2 linked regions of the Lacticaseibacillus paracasei subsp. paracasei genome follow. The protein of the gene in region 1 binds, or shares a complex with, the protein of each later gene. Links are inferred from orthologs where the notes say so. Each region holds a gene or a part of one and is shown on either strand. Other genes may lie near its edges.

Region 1 (3,904 bases):
CTTAATGGGGATTGCCCGGATTTTACGGTGCAACCCCTTTGTTAAAGGCGGGCTTGATCCAGTGCCAGCTTTTTTCACTTTGCGGCGTAATCCGCATCCCGAAAATGACTTGGATCTTAGTGACATTCAAAATCTCAATCATAAGCTAGGAGGCCGTCATGGCTAAGGAAAGAAATATCAAGGTCACACAGGCAGATGAAACTCGAAATGGTCATACAGTTTCGGTTTTAAAAATCGGTGACCGGGAGATTGGCTTTATTGAACCGGACGGCACGCGATTTTCAGCATTTGTAGCTGGCTCGACTAAGCCTAACCGGTTCAAAACACTGGATGCCGCAGTTAATGCGTTGATTGCCGAATACCATTTACATCAAGGCTGAAACAACTCTGGCAGCGCGCATCGCAACATCCAGTGCTCCGTGATTTTAGAGGTAAATCGGTATTTGAACGGTTTTATCATCAACGTTTAGCTAGTAAAGAATATGCTTTTGCGAAAATCGAAGGCATTTTAAGAACGAAACGTGAACCAACGCGCTTAGGCAAGAGCGTGAACTGGCACGTTCAGAAACCGGGACATAGGCGACCTTGAGACGACCTGTTGGGTTTTGACCCTTTAGTTTCAAGGCTGTTATGTGCACGTTTCTGCGTCAGTGAACGTGTTTAAAGGAGGGCAGCCCGTGGAGTCACACGAAATCAAATCAAACTCAGAGGGTGATCGGATTGATTATGGCATCATCCTGTCAGTCATGTTACTGGCTTTGATCGGGCTTGTGTCCATCTATCTGGCCACCGCTCATGATACTTCTACGCTACAGAATCCTGTTCGTGCCACGGTTATGCAGGCGGCGTGGTATGTGATTGGCGGTATCGGCATCTTCTTCGTTATGCGATTTGATGCGGAGCAGCTTTGGCGCATTGCCCCTTATTTATACGGGATTGGCATTTTTCTGATGATTGCGGTATTGATTTTTTATGACCGCAACACAGAAGCCAGTACAGGTGCGAAAAGCTGGTTTGCCCTTGGCCCGATCAGTTTTCAGCCGTCAGAAGTGATGAAACCTGCCTATATTTTGATGTTGAGTCGCGTTGTGACCCAACACAATGCTGCTTTTTCACATACCATTCAACACGATTGGCAGTTAATTGGCCGGATGGTTTTGTGGACATTACCGATAGCAGTCCTCATGAAATTTCAAAATGACTTTGGGACGACACTTGTTTTTCTGGCGATTTTCGCTGGTGTTACCTTGGTTGCCGGGATTAATTGGCGCATTCTCGTGCCGATTGCACTTGTGGCTGGCATTATCGGGACAGTTGGCATTCTGTTAGTGACGCAGACATGGGGTCGATCTATTCTTGGTAGTATCGGCTTTAAAACATATCAATTTGCCCGAATTGATTCGTGGTTAAACCCTTCTGGTAGTACAACTGGCGACAGTTACCAGCTGTGGCAATCGATGAAGGCTATCGGTTCTGGTCAATTGACTGGGAAAGGGCCAATGCACATTGCAGTGCCTGTCCCAGTCCGAGAATCGGATATGATCTTTTCCGTGATTGGCGAAGCTTTCGGTTTTGTAGGTGCTGCGGTTTTGATTCTGTTATACTTTATGTTGATCTACCAAATGATTAGGGTCACGTTTGACACAAAAAATGAGTTTTATGCTTACATCTCGACTGGTGTCATCATGATGATCCTATTCCATGTATTTGAAAACATCGGCATGAACATCGGGTTACTACCATTGACGGGGATTCCGCTACCATTTATTTCACAAGGTGGTTCATTCTTGTTGGCTAATATGTTATCAGTCGGGATGGTCTTGTCGATGCGCTACCATCATACGAGCTACATGTTCAGTCGCGACACAGAAGATTTTGAATAGGGGAGAGCAAAATGGCAACAACTTATTTTTGGCAAGATGAACTGGCTTCCGGGCAAATTCGTCTCGGCTTGACCCAAGAGGCTCAAGAAACGTTAGGCAAAATCAAGTATGTTGATTTGCCAACAATTGGCGCGAGCCTTACCACCGGCAAACCTTTTTTAAGTGTTGAAGCCGAAAAAGCCGTGTTAGATCTTGAGGCACCGTTAGCAGGAACAATTGTGGACGTGCATCAGGAATTGAGTGATAAACCAGCTTTGTTAGACGAAACCGATCATAACCAAAACTGGGTTGTGACAGTTTCAACCAAATAGCTAATCAAAAAGCCGACCCGCATTTTTAAAATGACGGTCGGCTTTTTGCGGCTCTACGTCAACTGGTGTTGAAGAATAAATTTATCATTTGAGGCGGTTCTCCATTTGGGGAGCCGTCTTTGTCATGTTATGCCGTGATTTGGTAGATTCGTTTGAAGAAGTTCAGCTGATTCTTGAAGCCAAAACAGGATCGTTTGAGTGACTTGATGAGGCGGTTAACCCCTTCGATCGGACCGTTGGAATAAGGGCTGGTGACAGCGGCGAGAACAGCGACTTTGTGTCGCTTAAGCGTCGCGATCGTCATGTCCATTGCCGTACCGTTTGGCTCGTAAGTAGCTAACAGGTTTGCCAGTTCCGCGGGATGTTTCTTCACCATCAAAGCATCATGAAGCGCTAAGTAGGTCTCGTAGGTTTGCTTGAGCTTGGGCTCAGTATCAAGTGCGATATCGATGGCCTCCTGTTGCGTGACGTATTCATTCAAACCAAACAGGAACTGTTTGTGTTTAGCGTCAGGCGCAGTTTGATGAAAAAGCCGCCAGTTTGTCTTCATGATCTTATAAGGACGGCTGTGTTTGTCATCAAGCTGTTTGAGCGCTTGGACGCGTACCTGATCAAGGGCACGAGCCGCAAGTTGAATGATATGGAACCGATCAATGACGACTTGGGCCTTGGGGAAAACCTCATGAATAATCGTCTGATAAGCTGCGTTCATGTCCATGGTGACCGTCTGGACCCGAGTGCGTTCAGCGAGTGAATAATGAGCGATGAAAAAGTTTTTAATCGTGCGGTTGAATCGATCACCAAGCAAGGCAATTAGACGATGTGAATCGGCATCAAGACAGATAAACGACATCATGCCATGAGTGGAACGGAACTCATCAAAGCAGAGTCGCGTGGGTAGCCGGCGAGCCGGTCGGAGTTTGAGATTTTGGTCAATGATCCGTTGAACCGAGGAAGCTGAGATTCCGATAATACGGGCGATGGTTTTGACTGGCAACCGTTCATGCGCTAACTTCATGATTCGCTCTGTCATGTGAGTGGCGATCGTGTGGTTGGGTTGCACGAGTGGCGTCTTGGCACTGACTGTGTGGTAACAGTTATGACAGCGCCATCGTTGCTTGTGCAAGTCAATGACTGTCGGCATTTCAACCCCATTGAGGACGCGCACGTGGGCCGTATAAAACCCGTTAGGGTGCAAGGCCTCAAAGCCACACAGTGGGCACCGGGTTAACCGGTAAGTCAGCTCGGCATCAATCACATGATACTGGCGGCGACGTACCCCGTTGCCGCGATATTCATGACGAACAAAGGCAACTTTGATATTATGGTCTGGTATTCCAAGGACGGACAGTGTAGGATCGTATTGGGACATTTACTCATAACCTCGCTTGCTTTTGGTTTCGACGCTAACAAGCATAGCATGGACACTGAGTAGGTGTCTTTTTGCGTTATCCAAAAAGGGCCTACACGTTCAGTGTTGATTATTTCTCAACACCAGAAAGTGTAGACCCCTTTTTGCATGGCACATTGTGATTTAGCGCGGCTTATTCGAAGAAGCGCTTGGCAATTTCTTGATAAATTTTGATCGCCGTTGTGTAACTGTTCAGGTCGATGTGTTCATTCACTTGATGACTGAAGTGGTTATCACCGGGGCCATAGACAATCACATCAAAATGGTTAGTTGATTTGATGAACTCGGAAGCATCGGTT
Region 2 (3,754 bases), 310 kb from region 1 along the record:
ACCTAACTGGCACCATGATAGAGCGTGACCAGGGGCGGTTAGAAACCGGAGTGTAAGTGAGCGGCCTTGGCTGTGATGGCCGAACTTTGGCCATTGGAGCCAAGGTCCTTACACGCAGGTTTTTGCGCCTACGTACGCGTTTTTTGAAAAGGAGTGCGACATGATGAAGATTCTAAACAGCTTTAGTCTGAAGCCGGAGCAGCGCCAAACACTTGAAGCAGCGGGACACAGCGTCATCGATGCTGACAAGCTTGATGATGCCACGGCTCAACAAATTGACGTGGTTTATGGTTGGAATGCTGCGGCTACGCGCGTGAACTTTGACCGACTTCAGTTTGTGCAGGCGATGTCCGCTGGCGTTGATTATTTACCATTGGCTGAGTTGGCTAAACACCATGTCTTGCTGGCTAATACAAGCGGCATTCACGCCGAACCCATTGCGGAGTATGTGCTTGGCGTCTTGTTTACGATCAGTCGCTGTATTTTGCCAGCCATTCGAGCAGATCGCGACATGTGGACATTACGTCAAGAGCGACCGCCAATGACATTGCTTAAGGGCAAAACAGCAGTCATTTTTGGCACCGGTCATATTGGATCAACGATTGCGACCAAACTCCAGGCATTGGGCTTGCATACGATTGGCGTGAGTGCACATGGCCGTCCAGCTGCAGGATTTGACCAAGTGATGACGGATGTGGCGACCCATGAGGCAGCAGGGCGAGCAGATGTCGTCATCAACGCGTTACCATTAACGCCAGATACAAAACACTTTTATGATGAAGCATTCTTTGCAGCCGCTAGCAAACAACCGCTTTTCATTAACATTGGCCGTGGTCCGTCAGTTGATATGGCTGCTTTGACGCAGGCATTGAAAAACAATCAAATCAGTGCTGCTGCCTTGGATGTGGTGGATCCGGAACCACTGCCGCAAGACTCACCATTATGGGGCATGACGAACGTTTTGCTCACGCCGCATATTTCGGGCACGGTGCCGCAATTACGCGACAAAGTTTTTAAAATATTTAATGATAACCTCAAAACCTTGATATCAAGCGGCCAATTGGCAAGCCATCAAGTTGATCTCACGCGCGGATACTGAAATTTTTCGACACAACCGTTATACTGAAGCTGTAACCGATTTCAGTCACTGCATCGTCGCTGACTGATGTTCACCGCGGCTAGCAGCGATGCGCATTGAGACATCTGCGGACAGGTTTTTCGCTCGTCTGCTCTTAGATGAAGGAGGAATTGCTTATGGCACAACGCCCGGAAGAAATTACCAACTTGCTTCAAGATGCATTGCACACGCAGCATGAGGTCGCGATCAATACGATTGATCGCCATCGGCTCAAGGGACGCGTGGTCGATATTGAGGCCGCGACTGTCAAACCTTATAATGAACGCGGCGTGATCACCGTGGCAACAGGTCGGGGAGCGAAAAGGATTCAGGCGTACGCCATTAGTCAAATTAAATATAATTGAGCGATCAATCGCTGATCGATCGAAGGACAGCCTGTTAAAGGTTGTCCTTTTTGCATGAAAAAAGGCGGCACAGCATTTGGCCGTGCTGCCTTAAGTTCTAAAAACTGATGCGATTATGGTACGAGCAGGTTAACCACATCGTCCTTAGGAATATTGGTGAAGTACTCATTCGTGTTGATGGCATCTAAAGTGTCTTTAATGGCTGCTGACGTGTAAGGCTTGCCTTTTAACGCACCGGCAACATCCGCAATATCCTTAGGACCAAAGAAATCACCATAGAATTTGACGTTAGCAATTTTGCCTTCCTTGACATCGAAACGAGCATCAATCGTCCCATAGTCAAAATGCTTCCGCTTCTTGGTGGTGAATTCCGGGCTATGGCCATATACCCAATCCCAGTTGTTGTAAACATCATCGTAAATCTTTTTAATTTCGACTTCGTCTTCTGGGGTGACGTGATACTCTTTGTCTTTGATTTCAGCGATGTCATCAACGCCGAACAACCGAGTCAAAAGAATATCGCGGAATTCAGGAACAGTGAGGTTTTGATACTTTTTATCTAGATAAGGCCGCAAGTTCGTCACACGGCTCTTAACAGATTTAATGCCCTTACTCTTGATCTTGTCTTCTGGGACGTTCAAGACGTTAGGAATCACACTCATGTCAACATCCAGCATCAAAGTACCATGGGAGAACGTCTTGCCGTTACGTGTATACATAGCACTGCCAGAGAACTTTTTACCGTCGACCAGCATGTCATTACGGCCAGAAACTTCAGCGCTAGTCGCCCCTAAAGTATGAATTGCATCAACAATCGGCTGTGTGAAGGACTTGAAGTCACCAAATTCTTCAGAGTCACTGTCAACCACAAACGAGAAGCACAAGTTATTGAGATCATGATAAACTGCGCCGCCACCGGATAACCGCCGCGTCACAACAATGTTATGATCCTCCACGTATTTTTGATTCAACTCTTCAAGCGTATTCTGGTTTCGGCCCACAATCACACTCGGCTTTTCATAGTAGAACAGCAGTAACGGTTCATCAAATTGTTTCGAGTTCATGAGATATTGTTCTGTTGCCAGATTCTCACGAATATCATGAGACTTCATAATGACATAATACATTTTCAATCCTCCTGAATGATGACTGCCATTGACGACTAGCCATCGATTTGACTTCATGCTCCATTTTAGCGGGTTAATCATTAAAAAGAAAGCGATTTCGATTGTGAACAATTGACTTAATCAGTTCTTCATTGTTCTCAACTAAAAGGAATATGGCTGAAAAGCGATTCAACCGTGCACGCAAATGAGAAGTGCGTTAAGATTATGACATATCTGTTCATATTGAAAGGGGCTTTTTAATGACTAGTGAAGTGCGCTACCAAGATGATCTGTACCGGGCAGTTAACGGGGCTTGGACGGATCAGGCAGTCATTCCTGATGACAAAAGCAGTACTGGCGGTTTTCAGGACCTTGCCGATGAAGTCGAAGAAAAAATGATGGCTGATTTTTCAGCGATTGCTGACGGCAAAAAAACGACGCCAGACAAGTATTTTGCATCTGCGGTGACGCTGTACAAACAAGCCAAGGATTTCAAGACCCGAGACGCAGCGGGCTTTGCACCAGCCTTGCCGCAACTACATTTGGTTGCTGGCATTAAAGACCTTGCGGATTACAATCAACGGGCAGCCGAACTGCTTCAGGAGCATCTGATTGACCCGCCATTTAATTTCTACGTAGATGCTGACATGAAAGACACCAGCAAAAATGTGATTAATTTGATGGGTCCACGAACCATTTTGCCGGATACCACATACTACGCCAAGGGCAATCAAAACGGCGAACAATTGATGACCATTTTCAAAGATATGATGGCTAAGCTTTTAGCTTACACAGATCTTGACGCTGCTGCGCAAAAGGCAACTTTAGCTGGCGCCTTGGCCTTTGATGCAGAAATTGCGAAACATATTAAGAGTTCTGAAGAGTGGGCAGATTACCCTAAGGCCTATAACCCGATGCCGACAGCGGAGGTTGTTGAAAAACTCAAGCCATTCAAGTTTGCTGACTTCTTACAAAAGATCTTTAAACAGGTGCCAGAAACGGTCGTTGTGAATGATCCGCGGTTCTTGGATGAGTTTACGCAGTTGTTCAACGAAGCTAACTTCAGCAATTATCGCGACTGGTTGTATGTCACCCGGCTAAACAGTCTTGTTAGTCTTTTAAGCGAACCATTGCGCCAATTAGGCGGTACTTTTAGTCGTGCGCTA

Evidence for each region.
Region 2: the proteins of LBPC_RS05815 (region 1) and LBPC_RS07265 are in contact, whole or in part, in a crystal structure (PDB 3A7A), measured with the Escherichia coli proteins. The link is inferred for Lacticaseibacillus paracasei subsp. paracasei from one-to-one orthologs.

The regions. Positions count from the first base shown.
Region 1 is NZ_AP012541.1:1,162,452-1,166,355, forward strand. Bases 613-3,544 are described here. They hold LBPC_RS05815 (glycine cleavage system H family protein), read left to right. Parts: upstream 613-1,894; coding sequence 1,895-2,194; downstream 2,195-3,544. Other genes in these bases: LBPC_RS05810 (FtsW/RodA/SpoVE family cell cycle protein), read left to right, coding at 678-1,883; LBPC_RS05820 (ISL3 family transposase), read right to left, coding at 2,322-3,544. Also shown: membrane protein insertion efficiency factor YidD, read left to right, coding at 1-166; LBPC_RS05805 (DUF2969 domain-containing protein), read left to right, coding at 159-380; more of LBPC_RS05820, read right to left, coding at 3,545-3,566; LBPC_RS05825 (ArgE/DapE family deacylase), read right to left, coding at 3,739-3,904. UniProt on the Escherichia coli protein: The glycine cleavage system catalyzes the degradation of glycine. The H protein shuttles the methylamine group of glycine from the P protein to the T protein.
Region 2 is NZ_AP012541.1:1,477,049-1,480,802, reverse strand. Bases 603-3,384 are described here. They hold LBPC_RS07265 (lipoate--protein ligase), read right to left. Parts: upstream 2,610-3,384; coding sequence 1,596-2,609; downstream 603-1,595. Other genes in these bases: LBPC_RS07260 (M13 family metallopeptidase), read left to right, coding at 2,849-3,384; LBPC_RS07270 (hypothetical protein), read left to right, coding at 1,255-1,482; LBPC_RS07275 (phosphoglycerate dehydrogenase), read left to right, coding at 603-1,099. Also shown: LBPC_RS07280 (THUMP domain-containing class I SAM-dependent RNA methyltransferase), read left to right, coding at 1-28; more of LBPC_RS07275, read left to right, coding at 161-602; more of LBPC_RS07260, read left to right, coding at 3,385-3,754. UniProt on the Escherichia coli protein: Catalyzes both the ATP-dependent activation of exogenously supplied lipoate to lipoyl-AMP and the transfer of the activated lipoyl onto the lipoyl domains of lipoate-dependent enzymes.